One region of the Streptomyces sp. CA-179760 genome, then DNA from elsewhere that is predicted to be linked to it. Evidence: riboswitches for the same ligand, from Rfam matches in the RefSeq annotation. Region 1 holds a riboswitch; each other region holds the start of a gene.

The links. A riboswitch is a leader RNA that binds a small molecule or an ion and turns the genes downstream of it on or off. The one in region 1 is predicted to bind cobalamin.
Region 2: linked by a shared signal. The riboswitch ahead of metE (5-methyltetrahydropteroyltriglutamate--homocysteine S-methyltransferase) and the one ahead of cobN (cobaltochelatase subunit CobN) in region 1 are both predicted to bind cobalamin.
Region 3: linked by a shared signal. The riboswitch ahead of ACQEV8_RS12890 (prenyltransferase/squalene oxidase repeat-containing protein) and the one ahead of cobN (cobaltochelatase subunit CobN) in region 1 are both predicted to bind cobalamin.
Region 4: linked by a shared signal. The riboswitch ahead of ACQEV8_RS33635 (ABC transporter substrate-binding protein) and the one ahead of cobN (cobaltochelatase subunit CobN) in region 1 are both predicted to bind cobalamin.

The regions. Positions count from the first base shown of each region.
Region 1 is NZ_JBNJLZ010000001.1:9,183,078-9,187,165, reverse strand. It holds gene cobN (cobaltochelatase subunit CobN) at 1-1,818, opposite strand, end outside; cobalamin riboswitch at 1,889-2,039, opposite strand; gene cobG (precorrin-3B synthase) at 2,084-3,370, shown strand; gene ACQEV8_RS41555 (precorrin-8X methylmutase) at 3,376-4,047, shown strand; gene ACQEV8_RS41550 (precorrin-2 C(20)-methyltransferase) at 4,044-4,088, shown strand, end outside.
Region 2 is NZ_JBNJLZ010000001.1:7,386,567-7,390,654, reverse strand. It holds partial or broken gene aceB (malate synthase A) at 1-723, shown strand, start outside; gene ACQEV8_RS33680 (3-hydroxybutyryl-CoA dehydrogenase) at 720-1,589, shown strand; cobalamin riboswitch at 1,777-2,002, shown strand; gene metE (5-methyltetrahydropteroyltriglutamate--homocysteine S-methyltransferase) at 2,170-4,088, shown strand, end outside.
Region 3 is NZ_JBNJLZ010000001.1:2,880,634-2,884,721, forward strand. It holds gene ACQEV8_RS12880 (helix-turn-helix domain-containing protein) at 1-248, shown strand, start outside; gene ACQEV8_RS12885 (SAM-dependent methyltransferase) at 286-1,101, opposite strand; cobalamin riboswitch at 1,341-1,478, shown strand; gene ACQEV8_RS12890 (prenyltransferase/squalene oxidase repeat-containing protein) at 1,592-2,803, shown strand; gene ACQEV8_RS12895 (SCO2322 family protein) at 2,800-3,456, shown strand; gene ACQEV8_RS12900 (energy-coupling factor transporter transmembrane component T) at 3,443-4,088, shown strand, end outside.
Region 4 is NZ_JBNJLZ010000001.1:7,376,439-7,380,526, reverse strand. It holds gene ACQEV8_RS33650 (ATP-grasp domain-containing protein) at 1-138, shown strand, start outside; gene ACQEV8_RS33645 (MDR family MFS transporter) at 131-1,396, shown strand; gene ACQEV8_RS33640 (class I SAM-dependent methyltransferase) at 1,365-2,114, shown strand; cobalamin riboswitch at 2,170-2,347, shown strand; gene ACQEV8_RS33635 (ABC transporter substrate-binding protein) at 2,376-3,401, shown strand; gene ACQEV8_RS33630 (FecCD family ABC transporter permease) at 3,398-4,088, shown strand, end outside.

The DNA.
Region 1 (4,088 bases):
GAGGAGTTGCTCCAGGCGCGCGATGTCGCCGTAGGAGTCGGCGCGGGCCATGGGCGGGACGAGGTGGTCGACGAGGGTGGCGTGGACGCGGCGCTTGGCCTGGGTGCCCTCGCCCGGGTCGTTGACCAGGAACGGGTAGATCAGGGGCAGGTCGCCGAGGGCGGCGTCGGGGCCGCAGGCGGCGGACAGGCCGGCGTTCTTGCCGGGCAGCCACTCCAGGTTGCCGTGCTTGCCGAGGTGGATCATCGCGTCGGCGCCGAAGCCGCCGTCCTCGGCACGGGCGGCGATCCAGCGGTAGGCGGCCAGGTAGTGGTGGGACGGCGGGAGGTCCGGGTCGTGGTAGATGGCGATGGGGTTCTCGCCGAAGCCGCGCGGGGGCTGGATCAGGATCAGCAGGTTGCCGAAGCGGAGGGCCGCGAGGACGATGTCGCCCTCCGGGTTGCGGCTGCGGTCGACGAACATCTCTCCCGGCGCCGGACCCCAGTGCTCCTCCACCGCCGAGCGCAGTTCCCCGGGGAGTGTGGCGTACCAGCGGCGGTAGTCGGCCGCCGGGATTCGGACCGGGTTGCGGGTCAGCTGCTCCTCGGTGAGCCAGTCCTGGTCGTGGCCGCCCGCCTCGATCAGCGCGCGGATCAGCTCGTCGCCGTCGCCGGAGGCCAGGCCCGGCACCTCGGCGTCCGTGCCGAAGTCGTAGCCCTCCTCGCGCAGTCGCCGCAGCAGGGCCACCGCGCTGGCGGGGGTGTCGAGGCCGACCGCGTTGCCGATGCGGGAGTGCTTGGTCGGGTAGGCGGAGAGGACCAGCGCGAGGCGCTTGTCGGCGGGCCGGATGTGGCGGAGCCGGGCGTGGCGCACGGCGATTCCGGCGACGCGGGCCGCGCGCTCGGGGTCGGCGATGTAGGCCGGGAGGCCGTCCTCGTCGATCTCCTTGAAGGAGAACGGGACGGTGATGAGGCGGCCGTCGAACTCGGGGACGGCGATCTGGCTGGCCGCGTCGAGCGGGGAGACACCCTCGTCGTTCTCCTCCCAGGCGGCACGCGAACCCGTGAGGCACAGGGCCTGGAGGATCGGGACGTCCAGCTTGGTGAGCGCGCCGGCGTCCCAGGACTCGTCGTCGCCGCCGGCCGACGCCTGGGCGGGCTTGGTGCCGCCGGCGGCGAGGACCGTGGTGATGATCACGTCGGCGGAGCGGAGCTCCTCGATCAGCTCGGGCTCGGGGGCGCGCAGGGAGGCGACGTACAGGGGCAGGGCCCGGCCGCCCCCGTCCTCGATGGCGTCGCACAGGGCGGCGACGAAGGCGGTGTTGCCGCTCATGTGGTGGGCCCGGTAGTAGAGCACGGCGACGACCGGACCGTCGGCGCCGTCGCGGGGCGTGCGCTCCAGCGGTCCCCAGCTGGGTGCCGCCGCCGGTGCCTCGAAGCCGTGGCCGGTCAGCAGGACCGTGTCGGAGAGGAAGCGGGCCAGCTGCTCCAGGTTGGCCGGGCCGCCGTGGGCGAGGTAGGCGTGTGCCTCGGCGGCGATGCCGACGGGGACGGTGGAGGCTTCCATCAGCTGGGCGTCCGGAGCCTGTTCCCCGGTGAGCACGACCACCGGGCGGCCGTCGGCCTGGAGCAGGTCGAGGCCGTCCTGCCAGGCCCGGATGCCGCCGAGGAGGCGTACGACGACCAGGTCGACACCGTCGAGAAGGCCGGGGAGGTCGTCGAGGGCGAGACGGGAGGGGTTGGCGAAGCGGTAGGACACCGGACCCGCGGCCGCGCGGGCGCTCAGCAGATCGGTGTCGGACGTCGACAGGAGCAGGATGCGCCCGGATGAATGCAGCATGCGGCGTCGGCCTTCCTCGGGGTGTCCGCGCCCCGGGTGGTTCGAAATGGGGTCTCCCCTGCTCGGGCGAGGCCGAGCTTTCGGGGAAGGGAGTTCCTGACTCGCCCGGCCGCATGGGCCGGACTCACAGTGGCGGGACCGCGCCGGACTCGCACCGGCTTCCTCCCCTGTCGCCGTCGTGGCGATGGCGGACCGGATGATCCGCCGCGATCATAGTAAGTGCCAGGGGAAGAGGGCACGGCATACACCAGGTGTGATGGTAGGTATGCTCGCCGCCATGTCCACGGCTGCCCCGCGCTCATCGCCCCAGGCCACAGCGGTCCCACCAGACCGCGATGACGCCTGTCCGGGGACGCTGCGGCTGCACGCGGCGGACGACGGAGCGCTCGCTCGCGTCCGGATTCCCGGTGGTGTGCTGACCGTTGCGCAGGCGGAGACGCTCGTGGACGTGGCCGAACGGCTGGGCGACGGAGACCTGCATCTGACCTCGCGCGGCAACGCGCAACTGCGCGGTCTGCCGGACGGAAGCGCCGGGGAGCTGGCCGAGTTGCTGGACGCGGCCGGGCTGCTGCCCTCGCGCGGGCACGAGCGGGTACGCAACATCGTGGCCTCGCCCCTGTCCGGTCTCGACGGGCAGGGCGTGCTGGACGTACGCCCCTGGCTGACGGCCCTCGACGCGGCGCTGTGCGCGAGCGAGGCGGCACAAGCCCTGTCGGGGCGTTTCCTGTTCGCGCTCGACGACGGACGCGGGGACGTGGCCGGACTCGGTGCCGACGTGACGGTACGGGCGACGGTGGGCGGCGGCGCGGAACTCGCGCTCGGAGCGGCCGGGGAAGCGCTGCACGTCGGCGCCGAGGAAGCGGCCCGGGCCGCTCTGGCGGCCGCGGAGACCTTCCTGGAGGCGGCGCGGACGAGCGGTGCACGCGGCTGGCGCGTGGACGAACTACCCCTTTCCGGCGATGAGTTGCTCGATGCGGTCGGCCTGCGGCTGCGGGCCGACCGCATCGATCACGAGCGGCGGGACCGGGAGACCGGCCGGACGCCAGGTCCGCCCCCGGGAGTCCTCGGCGCCGGCCTCTCCGTGCATGTTCCTCTGGGACGGCTGTCGGCGCACCAGTGGCGGGAACTGACGCACGTCGCCGACGGTGAACTGCGTCTCACTCCGTGGCGCGGTGTGGTTCTTCCCACACAGAGGACAGACCCGGACCAGTCCCTCACCCGCCTCGCCGCCACCGGCCTGGTCACCGACCCCGGCTCCCCCTGGCTCCGGGTCGGTGCCTGCATCGGCAGTCCCGGATGCGCCAAGTCGCGGGCCGACGTACGGACCGACGCGGCCGAGGCTCTCGACGCGATCGGGCCGAGCGGCCTCCCCTTGTACTGGTCGGGGTGCGAACGCCGCTGCGGACACCCCCGGGGCGACCGCGTCGACGTGGTCTCCGCTCCGGGCGGCGGCTATCTGCTCTCCACCGCCGTGAGCGGTCAGGAACCCCGAACCGCCTCGATGGACGTCCCCGCCCGACTCGCCACCGCCCTGGCGGCGATCACCTCATGACCCCTATGACGACCACGACGACCGAAGGCAGCGAGAAGAACACCGTGACCACGTACGACTACGAGAAGGACGGCCCGGCCATCTACCGCCAGTCCTTCGCCACCATCCGCGCGGAGGCGGACCTCGCGGCCCTTCCCGCCGACGTCAGCCAGGTCACGGTCCGGATGATCCACGCCTGCGGGATGGTCGACCTCGTACGGGACCTGGCCTACTCCCCGGGCGTCGTGGCCCGTGCCCGCGAGGCCCTGCGCTCCGGCGCGCCCATCTTCACCGACGTGCAGATGGTGGCCAGCGGCGTGACGCGCAAGCGGCTGCCCGCCGGCAACGACGTGCTGTGCACGCTCTCCGACCCGTCCGTGCCGGAGCTGGCGGCGAAGCTGGGCACCACGCGCAGCGCCGCCGCGATGGAGCTGTGGCGGGACCGGCTGGAGGGCTCGGTGGTCGCCGTCGGCAACGCGCCCACCGCCCTGTTCCGGCTGCTGGAGATGATCGACGAGGGGGCGCCCCGGCCGGCCGCCGTCATCGGTGTCCCGGTCGGTTTCGTCGGCGCCGCCGAGTCCAAGGACGCCCTGGCCGCGCACCCTTCGGGCCTGGAGTACCTGGTCGTGCGCGGCCGTCGCGGGGGCAGCGCCATCGCGGCCGCCGCGCTCAACGCGATCGCGAGTGAGGAAGAGTGAGCGGCAAGCTGTACGGGGTGGGGCTCGGCCCCGGTGACCCG
Region 2 (4,088 bases), 1.8 Mb from region 1:
CACGGACTTCCTGCTGCCCGACCGGGCCAAGGTCACCATGACCGCCCCTTCATGCGGGCCTACACCGAACTCCTCGTCCGCACCTGCCACAAGCGCGGCGCCCACGCCATCGGGGGCATGGCCGCCCAGGTGCCGAGCAAGGACCCGGCCGCCAACGAGGCCGTGCTCGCCACCGTCCGGCTGGACAAGGAGCGGGAGGCTGAGGACGGCTTCGACGGCTCCTGGGTCGCCCACCCCGGGCTGGTCCCGGTCTGCCGCGAGGCGTTCGACGCCGCCCTCGGCGACCGGCCGCACCAGCTCGACCGCTCGCGGGACGACGTGGAGGTGACGGCGGCCGAGCTGCTCTCGGTGCGCCGTATCAGCGGTCCTCCGACCCAGGAGGGCCTGCGCACCAACATCGCCGTCGCGCTGCGCTACTTCGCCGCCTGGCTGCGCGGGCGGGGCGCGGTCGCCCTGGAAGGCCTGATGGAGGACGCGGCCACCGCGGAGATCGCCCGGGTACAGATCTGGCAGTGGCTCCGGCACCGGGTCATCGACCGGGAATCGGTCCAGCGCCTCCTCGACGACGAGATCGCCGCACTCGGCGCCGAGTACCCCTGGGCTCCCGTCGACGAGATCCGCGCCCTCTTCGAACGGACCGCGCTGACCGGCGAGTTGCCGCTGTTCTTCACCCCGGGGGCGTACACGCGCCACCTCGTTCAGCGGACGGAGACCAGGGCATGAGCGACAGCATCGTACGCGTGGGGGTGGTCGGTGGCGGCCAGATGGGCGCGGGCATCGCGGAGGTGTGCGCGCGGGCCGGCCTCGACACCGTGGTGTGCGAGGCCGACACGGTCGCCGCCCGCGCCGCCCGGGACCGGGTCGCGGCATCACTCGACGGGGCGGTACGACGGGGCAAGCTGACGCCGGGAGCCGCCGGTGACGCCCTCGCCCGGCTCGTCTTCACCGGCAGCCTGGAAGCTCTGGCCGACCGGCAGCTCGTCGTCGAGGCCGTCGTCGAGAACCCCGACGCCAAGACCGAGGTCTTCGCCGCGCTCGACAAGATCGTCGAGGACCCCGCCGCCGTCCTGGCGACCAACACCTCCTCCCTCCCCGTCATGCGCCTCGGTATGGCGACCAGCAGGGCCGACCGGGTCGTGGGCCTGCACTTCTTCAACCCCGTGCCCGTGCTGCCGCTGGTGGAGGTCGTGACCTCCCTGCACACGTCCGGCACGACGACCGCAGCCGTCGAGGGCTTCGCGACCCGCACACTCGGCAAGACCGTCATCCGCTCCCAGGACCGGGCAGGCTTCGTCGTCAACGCCCTGCTCATCCCCTACCTGTTGTCCGCGATCCGGATGGCCGAGTCGGGCTTCGCCGGCGCCGCCGACATCGACACGGGTATGGAGCTCGGCTGTGCCCACCCCATGGGCCCGTTGAGGCTCGCCGACCTGATCGGACTCGACACCGTCGCCTCGATCGCGGAGTCCCTGTACGTCGAGTTCCGCGAACCGCTGTACGCGCCGCCGCCGCTGCTCCGGCGCATGGTGGAGGCTGGACTTCTCGGCCGGAAGACCGGCCGCGGGTTCCACACCTACGACCAGGACTGAGGGCCTGGTACGACGCGGGCCGAGGGTCCCGCAGCGCCACCGGGGTGAGGGTCCCGGGCGGCGTCACAGGGGAAAGGGCGGGGAGCGCGACTGCCGCTTCCCGCCCTGTGGCGTTTCCGGGCCTTGGTGTCCCGGACCACCTTCCGGATGCTGGACGCACCACTGACCTCAGACGTATCCACCCCGTAGGCTGTCCGGTGCAGCTGGTTCGCCCCGTCCGCCAGGCGGGAGCGTCGTAAGAGGGAACCCGGTGGGAATCCGGGACTGCCCCGCAGCGGTGAGCGGGAACGACCGCCGTCATACGCACTGGGACCGAGATACCGGGTCTGGGAAGCGACGGCCAGTAGGTGTCCGCCGGGAGACCGGAGGATGTGCCCGCGAGTCCGAAGACCTGCCCGTTGCCCGTGCGCGAACCATTCGCACACGGATATTCCGGTGACCTCGAGGGCGGGTCGGCGTACATACCAGGCGGAAGACCGCGCCGTGCCGCGCGAGAGTCGTTTCCGCCCGGTTCCGTCACCCTTCGCGTTCTCGTCCCGTCTCCGGGATCCCAGGGATTCATCTCGCGAAGGAGATCTCCGTGACCAGCAAGCCCGCAGCCGCGGCAGCACGGGCCACCGTGTACGGCTACCCCCGCCAGGGACAGAACCGGGAACTCAAGAAGGCCATCGAGGGCTACTGGAAGGGCCGCGTCACCGCCGACGCCCTCCGGTCCACCGCCGCCGGCCTGCGCGCCTCGAACTGGCGGCAGCTCGCCGACGCCGGCATCGACGAGGTCCCCACGGGTGACTTCTCGTACTACGACCACGTCCTCGACACCACCGTCATGGTCGGCGCGACCCCCGACCGCCACCGCGACGCCGTCGCCGCCGACGCGCTGGACGGCTACTTCGCCATGGCCCGCGGCACCCAGGACATCGCGCCGCTGGAGATGACCAAGTGGTTCGACACCAACTACCACTACCTGGTGCCCGAACTCGGCCCGGACACGGTGTTCACCGCCGACTCCACCAAGCAGATCGCTGAGCTGAAGGAGGCCCTCGCCCTGGGCCTGACCGCCCGGCCCGTGCTCGTCGGCCCGGTCACCTACCTCCTGCTCGCCAAGCCCGCCCCGGGCGTGCCCGCCGACTTCGAGCCGCTCACCCTGCTGGACCGGCTGCTGCCCGTGTACGCCGAGGTCCTCGCCGACCTGCGCGCGGCCGGCGCCGAGTGGGTCCAGCTCGACGAGCCCGCCCTGGTCCAGGACCGGACCCCGGCCGAGCTGAACGCCGCCGAGCGCGCCTACCGGGACCTCGGCGCCCTCACCGACCGGCCGAAGCTGCTGGTCGCCTCGTACTTCGACCGGCTCGGCGACGCCCTGCCGGTGCTGGCGAAGGCCCCCGTCGAAGGACTGGCCCTGGACTTCACCGAGGCCGCCGCCGCCAACCTGGACTCCCTCGCCTCCGTCGGCGGGCTGCCGGGGAAGCGGCTGGTCGCCGGTGTCGTCAACGGCCGCAACATTTGGATCAACGAACTGTCGGCCTCACTGGCCACCCTCGGCACCCTGCTCGGCCTGGCCGACCGAGTCGACGTCTCGGCCTCCTGCTCTCTGCTCCACGTGCCACTCGACACCGGTGCGGAGCGGGACATCGAGCCGCAGCTCCTGCGCTGGCTCGCCTTCGCCCGGCAGAAGACCGCCGAGGTCGTCACCCTCGCTCGCGGCATCGCCGAGGGCACCGACGCGATCACCGCCGAACTCGCCGCGAACCGGGCCGACCTCGCTTCCCGCGCCGGCTCGCCGATCACGCACGACCCCGGCGTACGGGCCCGGGCCGCCGCCGTCACCGAGGCCGACGCCCGCCGCTCCCAGCCGTACGCCGAACGCGCCACGGCCCAGCGCGCCCACCTCGGACTGCCGCTGCTGCCGACCACCACGATCGGCTCCTTCCCGCAGACCGGCGAGCTGCGCACCGCCCGAGCCGACCTGCGAGCGGGCCGTATCGACACCGACGGCTACGAAGAGCGCATCAAGGCCGAGATCCAGGAAGTGATCTCCTTCCAGGAGAAGAGCGGCCTGGACGTCCTGGTGCACGGTGAGCCCGAACGCAACGACATGGTCCAGTACTTCGCCGAACAGCTCACCGGCTACCTCGCCACCCAGCACGGCTGGGTCCAGTCCTACGGCACCCGCTACGTCCGCCCGCCGATCCTGGCCGGCGACATCTCCCGCCCCGAGCCGATGACTGTCCGCTGGACGACCTACGCCCAGTCCCTCACGCACCGCCCGGTCAAGGGCATGCTCACCGGCCCGGTCACCATGCTCGCCTGGTCCTTCGTCCGCGACGACCAGCCCCTCGGCGACACCGCCCGCCAGGTCGCCCTCGCCCTGCGCCACGAGGTGGCCGATCTGGAGGCGGCCGGGACGTCGGTCATCCAGGTCGACGAGCCCGCCCTGCGCGAGACGCTGCCCCTGCGGGCCGCCGACCGCGCGGGCTATCTGGCATGGGCGACGGAGGCCTT
Region 3 (4,088 bases), 6.3 Mb from region 1:
TCACCGTCCAGATCCTGCCGTTCGTCTCCGGAGGTCATGCCGCGGAGGGCGGTCCGGTCACCATTCTGCGGCTGCCCGGCGGCCAGTTGCCCGACGTGGTCTACCTGGAGCAGCTCACCACCGCGCTCTATCCCGACCGGCCGGCCGACATCGAGCGCTACTGGGACGCCATGAACCGGCTGGTGGTCGAAGCCGAGTCACCTGACGAGACTCCGACCATCCTGCACCGCATATTTCAGGAGACCTGAGTAAGACCCCCGGGTTCAGCCGGGGTCGGCGGGCGGTTCAGCGCTTGAGGGCGACACCGCCGTACTGGTGCACCTCCGCCGGCAGGCCCAGGGCCTCGGCGTCGGGACGCCAGCGCGAGCAGGACGTGACGCCCGGCTCCAGCAGCTCCAGGCCGTCGAAGTAGCGGGCGATCTGCTCGGGGCTGCGCAGGATGTACGGGATCGAGCCGCCGTCGTTGTACTGACCGATGGCCCTGAGGTAGTCCTCGCTGGTGTCGGTGCTGTCGTACTGGACGAGGTAGCTGCCGGGCGGCAGGGCGTCCACCAGCTCCGACACGATCGTACGTGCCTCGTCGTGGTCCTCGATGTGGCCGAGGATGCCCATCAGCATGAGCGCGACGGGCTGGTCGAAGTCCAGCGTCTTACCGGCTTCCCGGACGATCGTGCTCGGCTTGCGCAGGTCGGCGTCGACGTAGTTGGTGACGCCTTCCGGTGTGCTGGTGAGCAGGGCGCGGGCGTGGGCCAGCACCAGCGGGTCGTTGTCGACGTAGACGATCCGGCTCTCCGGGGCCACCCGCTGGGCGATCTGGTGGGTGTTGTCCACGTTGGGCAGCCCGGTGCCGATGTCCAGGAACTGGCGGATGCCCTCTTCGGCGGCGAGATGGCGTACGGCGCGGGCGAGGAAGTAGCGGGCGGCGCGGGCCCCGGTCTCGATCCCGGGGAAGATCTCACGGAACGCGTCACCGGCCACCCGGTCGACTTCGTAGTTGTCCTTCCCGCCCAGCCAGTAGTTCCAGATCCGCGCCGATTGCGGAACCGAGGTGTCGATCTTGGAGAGCGGCTCCTGCTCGGAGTTCCCCGCCTGATCAGTCATGGACGCTCCTGCGTGTGGTCGTGGAGCTTCACGTTAACCGTTTTGCCTCACGGACAGGATCAACTCCTCGGCGTGGTGGAGCAGTTCGCCCGGGAGCAGGTCCTGGTGGAGGACACCGACAGCCGAGCCGGGGTGGTCTGGAGCATGGCCGAGTTCATCCAGAGGCCAGCGGGGCAGGCCGCCGCACCGAGAAGTCTCCCCGGTGGTGCGGTCGGCATGGGGGGGCGAAGCTACCCTCGGGCGTTTTCGTAGGTGCGGGTACAGTAGGCGGGTCGTCATCACCCGTACAGGGAGAAGCCGGTGCAATTCCGGCGCTGACCCGCAACCGTAACCGCCCTGCCAGGCGGGAGCCGGATCGCCCGTACGGATCGTGACCGGCTCACGTGCCCGGCGCCCGCCGGTGCACGGCACCGTCGAGGTATACGGAGCCGAGCCGCCGGGGGTGTCCCGTGCTGCCCGGCTCCCTCACAGGGAGAGGCACCCGCCGATCATGAACGTCCGCCGCAGGGCCGCCGCCGTCCTGGCCGCCGCCACCGTGATCGGCACCGCCACGCCGGCCGCCGCCGCACCGTCACCGACTCCGTCCCAGGCGTTCCCCTCCGCCCTGTACGGGGGCAAGGACCCCAAGTTCGACGGCGTCTGGCGCCAGTCGCTCGCCCTGCTGGCCCAGGACACGGTGGGTGAGAAGCCGGCGGCGAAGTCCGTGGAGTGGCTGGTCCGGCAGCAGTGCGCGGACGGCGGGTTCGCCCCGTACCGTGCCGATCCGGCCGCGGCGTGCGACGCCAAGACCATGGTGGACAGCAACCAGACGGCCGCGGCCGTCCAGGCCCTCGCCGCGCTCGGCGGGCACGACGCCGTCACCGGCAAGGCCGTCGACTGGCTGAAGTCCGTACAGAACGAGGACGGTGGCTGGGGCTACGCGCCCGGCGGCGCCAGCGACACCAACTCGACGTCCGTCGTCATCGGCGCGCTCGCCGCCGCCGGTGAGAAGCCGGACCAGGTCGAGAAGGGCGGAAAGTCGCCCTACGACGCCCTGCTGAAGCTCGCCCTCCCCTGCGGCGGGGACGACGACGGCGCCTTCGCGTTCCAGCCGGACAAGAAGGGCGAGCTGACCGCCAACGCGGACGCCACGGCGGCCGGTGCCCTCGGCGCCCTCGGCAAGGGCATGGTGGTGGAGGCGGGCAAGAAGTCCGACGCCACGTGCACGGATCCCTCCACGCCGCGGCAGGCCGCAGCCAACGGTGCCGCGTACCTCACCCAGACCCTCGCCGAGGACGACAACCACCTCACCTCCGCCCTCGCCGGCTCGGCCCCCCAGCCCGACCACGGCAACACCGCCGACGCGGTCGTGGCGCTCGCCGCGCAGGGCGAGACCGCGCAGGCCGAGAAGTCCCTGGGCTGGCTGGAGAAGAACTCCACGACCTGGGCCGCCCAGAACGGTCCCGCCGCCTACGCCCAGCTGATCTTCGCCGCGCACGCGACGGGCGCGAACCCGCGCGACTTCGGCGGCACGGACCTGGTGAAGCAGCTGAACGCGACGGGCCCGGCCCCGCAGGCCCCCGAACAGCCCTCGGCGACCGACACGAAGAACGACTCGGAGTCGGGCTTCTTCGGCGTCTGGTGGTACGTCGGGGTCTGCCTCGTCGCCGGTATCGGCATCGGCTTCCTCTTCACCGGCCGCAAGAAGAGGCAGCAGTCGTGATCCGCCGTGCCGTTCTCCTCCTCCTGGCCACGCTCCTGCTGAGCGTGGGAGCGGGCGCGGGCGCGGGGGCGGGCGCGGCCCAGGCCGCCGGCTACCGGTACTGGTCGTTCTGGGACCGCGACGGCGACCGCTGGGTCTACGCCACCCAGGGCCCGTCCCTGGCCCGCCCCTCGGACGGCGACGTCCAGGGGTTCCGCTTCGCGGTGAGCGAGGACTCCTCCGAGGCGGCCCGGCCGCGCGGCGCGGCCGACTTCAAGACCGTCTGCGCGAAGACGCCCGCGCAGGACGGCAAGAAGCGCGTGGCGCTCGTCATCGACCCCGGCGCCAAGGCGGACGCCCCCCAGGGCGAGACCCCGCCCCCCGCCCGGACGGTCTGCGCCCGGGTCTCCCCCGACGCGACCACGGCGGAGGCCCTCGCGACGGTCGCCAAGCCCCTGCGCTACGACACCAACGCCCTGTTGTGCGCGATCGCGGGGTATCCGAAGACGGGCTGCGGCGAGCAGGTGGCGAACTCCCGGCAGTCGACACCGGCGGCGAAGAAGAACACGTCCGACGACGACGGCCCGTCCCTGGGCCTGCTGGCGGGCATCGGCGTGGTGGCGGTCCTGGGAGCGGCCGCGATGTGGCAGGTACGTCGGCGTGACCAGGCTTAGCAGCGCGGACCGGCTCAGCGACGCGCCCTCCCACCTCCGGCCCCGGCGCCGGGCCCCTCTGCACCCCGGCGCCTGGTGGCTCTGGTCCCTCTCCCTCGGCACCGCGGCCACCCGCACCACCAACCCCCTGCTCCTCTGCCTCCTCATCTCGGTCTCCGCCTACGTCGTGGCGACCTGCCGCCCCCCGACCCCTTGGTCCCGTTCCTACGGCGCCTTCGTCAAACTCGCCCTCGCCGTCCTGGTCGTCCGGCTGCTCTTCGCGATCGTCCTCGGCTCCCCCATCCCCGGCACGCACACCCTCGTCACGCTCCCCGAGGTGCCCCTCCCGGACTGGGCCCAGGGCATCCGCCTCGGCGGCGAGGTCACGGCCGAGGCCCTCACCTTCGCGTTGTACGACGGCCTGAGACTGGCCACCCTGCTCGTCTGCGTCGGAGCCGCGAACGCCCTCGCCAACCCCTCCCGCCTCCTCAAGTCCCTCCCGGGCGCCCTGTACGAGATGGGTGTCGCGGTCGTCGTCGCCCTCACCTTCGCGCCGAACCTCATCGCCGACGTCCAGCGCCTGCGCGCCGCCCGCCGGCTGCGCGGCCGTCCGGACAAGGGCGTCCGTGGCCTGCTGCAGGTGGGTCTCCCGG
Region 4 (4,088 bases), 1.8 Mb from region 1:
GGCTACGCGGGCATCGTGTACGCCGAGGCGGAGACCGCCGAACTCGCCACCCACCGCGCGGTGGCCGCCGCGGGCGCCCTGCGTGTGCTCACCGACCCGCTCCCCGACCCGGCCGGCCGGGAGGCGCCCGGTGGGTGAGCGCACCACCCCTGAACCCGGTCTGCGGGCCTCGCTGTTCCCGCTCACCGGCCCGCTGCGGTTCCTCCTGCTCAGCTCGTTCGTAATTCCGCTCGGCAGCTTCATGGTCCTGCCGTTCATGTCGGTGTTCCTGCACGAACGGCTCGGGATGGGGCTCGGCACGGTCGGCGTCGTCCTGGCCGTGGCATCGCTCGTGCAGTTCTCCGGCGGCATCGTCGGCGGGGCCCTCGCGGACCGGATCGGGCTGCGCCGCACGATGCTGTGGGCACTCGTCGTACGCACCGCCGGTTTCGCCGGGCTCCTGCTGGCCCTGCGCTGGCCGCCCCTCGCCATCTGGGCGCTGGTCCTCACGTGCTGTGGTGCCGCGCTCTACCTGCCCGCGAACAAGGCATACCTGGTGCACGGAGTCGACGACGAGCGCCGCCCGGCGTTCCTGTCGGCGGGCAACGCGGCACTCAACGCGGGGATGGCCGTCGGCCCACTGATCGCCGGGCCGTTCGTTCTTTCGTCGCCCGGCTGGTTGTTCGCGGCGGTAACGGCCCTGTTCCTCGCGGTCAGTGCGGGACACGCGCGGCTGCCCACAACAGACGGGGAACGTACCGATTCGCGCGAAACGGCCCCCTCGGGTCTCCTGGCCGGGATGGCACTCCTGCCGTTCGCCGCCAACGCGCTGGCCTTCTACCTCTACTTCCACTTCCAGCACTTCCTGGCGGTGTACGCCGTGGAGCGCGCCTCCAGCGCGTTCTACAGCGTGGTGCTGCTGCTCTGCTTCACGCTGGTCATCGTCGTACAGCCGCTCGCGTCCGGTCTGATCCGGCGCATGCCGTACGCCCTCGCCCTCGCGGTCGGGTTCGTGGGCCTGGCGGCGGGCATGGCCGTGCTGGCGGCCGGTACCCGGGCGGCGCTGCTGGCGGGCGGGGCACTGATCACCCTGGGCGACATCGTGCTGTTCCTGAAGAACGACCTGGAGGCACTGCGCCGCAGCCCCCGCTCCGACGCCGTTGTTTTCGGTCAACAGCGGATGGCCGCGGGCCTGGGGGCCTGCGCGAGCGGCGTGCTGGGCGGGCAGTTGTACGACTTCGGCGAACGGGCGGGACACACCGGCTGGTTCTGGCTGCTGGCAGCCGCCCAGTGCTTGCTGCTTCCCCCTCTGCTGCTCACGCTGCGCCGTCGCACGGCGCGGCGCCCTGTCCCCGACGGCGACCATGAAGGAGCACTGACGCGCGATGACACGGACGGGCGGATTCCAGGACGATGACTTCTGGACCGAGTTCCACGACTTCCTCTTCTCCGAACAGCGCCATGAGCAGGCCGAGGAACTGCTGGACACCTCTCACCTGCTGGCCTTCCCCGAGGGATCACGCGTGCTGGACCTGTGCTGCGGGCCCGGGGTGTTCACCGTGCCGCTCGCCCGCCGCGGTCACCGCGTGACCGGAGTGGACCTGAGCCCGGCCATGCTGGACCGGGCACGCAAGCGGTCGGCCGACGCCGGTGTCGAGGTGACGTACGTGCGGGCCGACGCACGCGAGTACGAGGCAGCGGGCGGGTTCGATGTCGTCCTCAACATGTTCACCTCGTTCGGGTACTTCGAGGACCCCGCCGACAACGCGCGCGTGCTGCGCACCATGTACACCTGCCTGGCTCCCGGCGGAACGCTCCTCCTGGACCTCGCGGGGAAGGAGCTCCTGGCCCGCAGGGTCACCCCGCCCAAGGTGGTGCGACGGGGCGACGACGTGATGGTGCAGACCGACACCGTGCTGGACGAGTGGGCGCGGCTGTGCAGCGAGTGGGTGCTGGTCCGGGGCGAGCGGGTGACGCGGGCCACGTTGACGTGGTTCGTGTACAGCGCCGTGGAGCTGCGGCGGATGGCCGAGGAGGCGGGGTTCGGCCGCGTGCAGGTCTTCGGCGGATTCGATGGGCGCCCTTACGACGAGAATGCCGAGCGACTCGTCCTCCGGGCCGTCCGCGAAGCGTGAGGGAGGCGCGGGGCGTGCGGCCGGGGTCCGCGCGCCCTTTGCCGTCGACTCGGGGAATCGTAGGATCACCTGGTCATCGCCGCGACGGGAGACAGGAAGCCGGTGCGAATCCGGCACGGTCCCGCCACTGTGACCGGGGAGCGCCCCTCCGACACGCCACTGCGCACCGCGCGGGAAGGCGGAGGAAGCGTCGATCCGGGAGTCAGGACACTGGTCCGTCGCGGGCCCGATCCGAGGAGCGCGGACTCCAGGAGGCTTCACGTGTCCCAACTGTTCACCCCTGCCCGCACGCGCGGGTTCCTTCGTGCCACGGCCGCTGCCGTGGCCCTGTCGTCGGTGCTGCTGACCACCGGCTGCGGTGCGACCGACGAGAGCGCCGGAGACACGAAGGCCACCGCAGCCGTGCCCGCGGGTTTCCCGGTCACCATCGACAACTGCGGCGTGAAGACGACGTACGACAAGCCGCCGTCACGCGTGGTCACCATCCACCAGCACCCGGCGGAACTCATGCTCGCCCTCGGTCTGAAGGACCGCATGGTCGGCACGGCCTTCCCCGACTCCGCCGTCCTGCCCGAGCTGAAGAAGGACTACGAGGCGATCCCCGAACTGGCGGAGAAGGAACCGTCGTTCGAGAAGGTCCTGGACGCCGAACCCGAACTCGTCTACGGCGGCTACGGCAGCGCCTTCGCCGAGAAGGAGGGCCGCTCCCGCACAGCCTTCGCCGACGCGGGCATCGACACTTACCTCAACCGTGAGTACTGCGGCAAGAAGAAGGTGACGATGAAGGACACCTACGACGAGGTCCGCACCATCGGCAAGATCTTCGGTGTCTCGGACCGGGCCGACAAGCTGGTCGCCGATCTCGAGGACCACGTCGGCAAGGCCGCCGGCAAGGTCGAAGGCGAGCCCGAGGTGCCCGTCTTCGTGTACGACAGCGGCGACAAGACCGCCTTCACCGCGGGCGGCAAGAGCCTGGGCACCGAACTGATCCGGCTGGCCGGCGGCGAGAACATCTTCGCCGACCTCGACGACGTCTTCGGCGATGTCTCCTGGGAGCAGGTCGTCGAGCGCAGACCGGAAGTCATCGCCATCTACGACTACGCGGGCGCCGGAAGTGTCGAACAGAAGAAGAAGTTCCTGCTCTCCCAGCCCGCGCTCGCCGACGTACCCGCCGTCAGGAACAAGCGGTTCGTCGTTCTGCCGCTGACCGCCACCCTGGTGGGAATCCGCTCGGCCTACGCGGTCGACGACCTGTCCCGCGGACTGCACCCCGAGAGCTTCCGGTGACCCAGACCGCCACCGGCACGTCCGCCGAGGGGACGGTTCAACGGCGGAAGACCACCGAGCCAGGAGCGGGCCGTACACGGCTGGCCGTCACGCTGGTCGTACTCACCGCCCTGCTCGGCGCCTCCATCACGGCGGGACTTGCGATCGGCTCCGTCCAGGTGCCACCCGGCCAGGTGTGGGGCATCGTGACGCACGCGCTGGGTGCCGACTGGCAGCAGCCGGACTGGTCCCGGGCCCGGGAGACCATCGTGGTGGACGTGCGGGCGCCGCGGGTGCTGCTCGGTGCGGTCACCGGCGCCGGCCTCGCGGTGATCGGCACCGCCCTACAGGCCCTGGTGCGCAATCCGCTCGCGGAACCGTACCTGCTCGGCGTCTCCTCGGGGGCGTCCCTCGGCGCGGTCTCCGTCATCGTGTTCGGGGTCACCCTCTTCGGTCCCGTCTCCCTGTCGGTGGCCGCCTTCGTGGGCGCCCTGGGCGCGCTCCTGCTCGTGTACGCCACGGCCCGCACCGGCGGACGCATCACCTCATCGCGTCTCGTGCTCTCCGGGGTGGCGATCGCCGCGATGCTCACCGCGGTCCTCGATCTGCTGTTGCTCACCACCGACCGGGGCAACGAGACCCGCGCGGTCCTCGCCTGGACCCTCGGCGGCCTCGGCGGGGTCAACTGGGGCACGCTGTGGCTGCCGA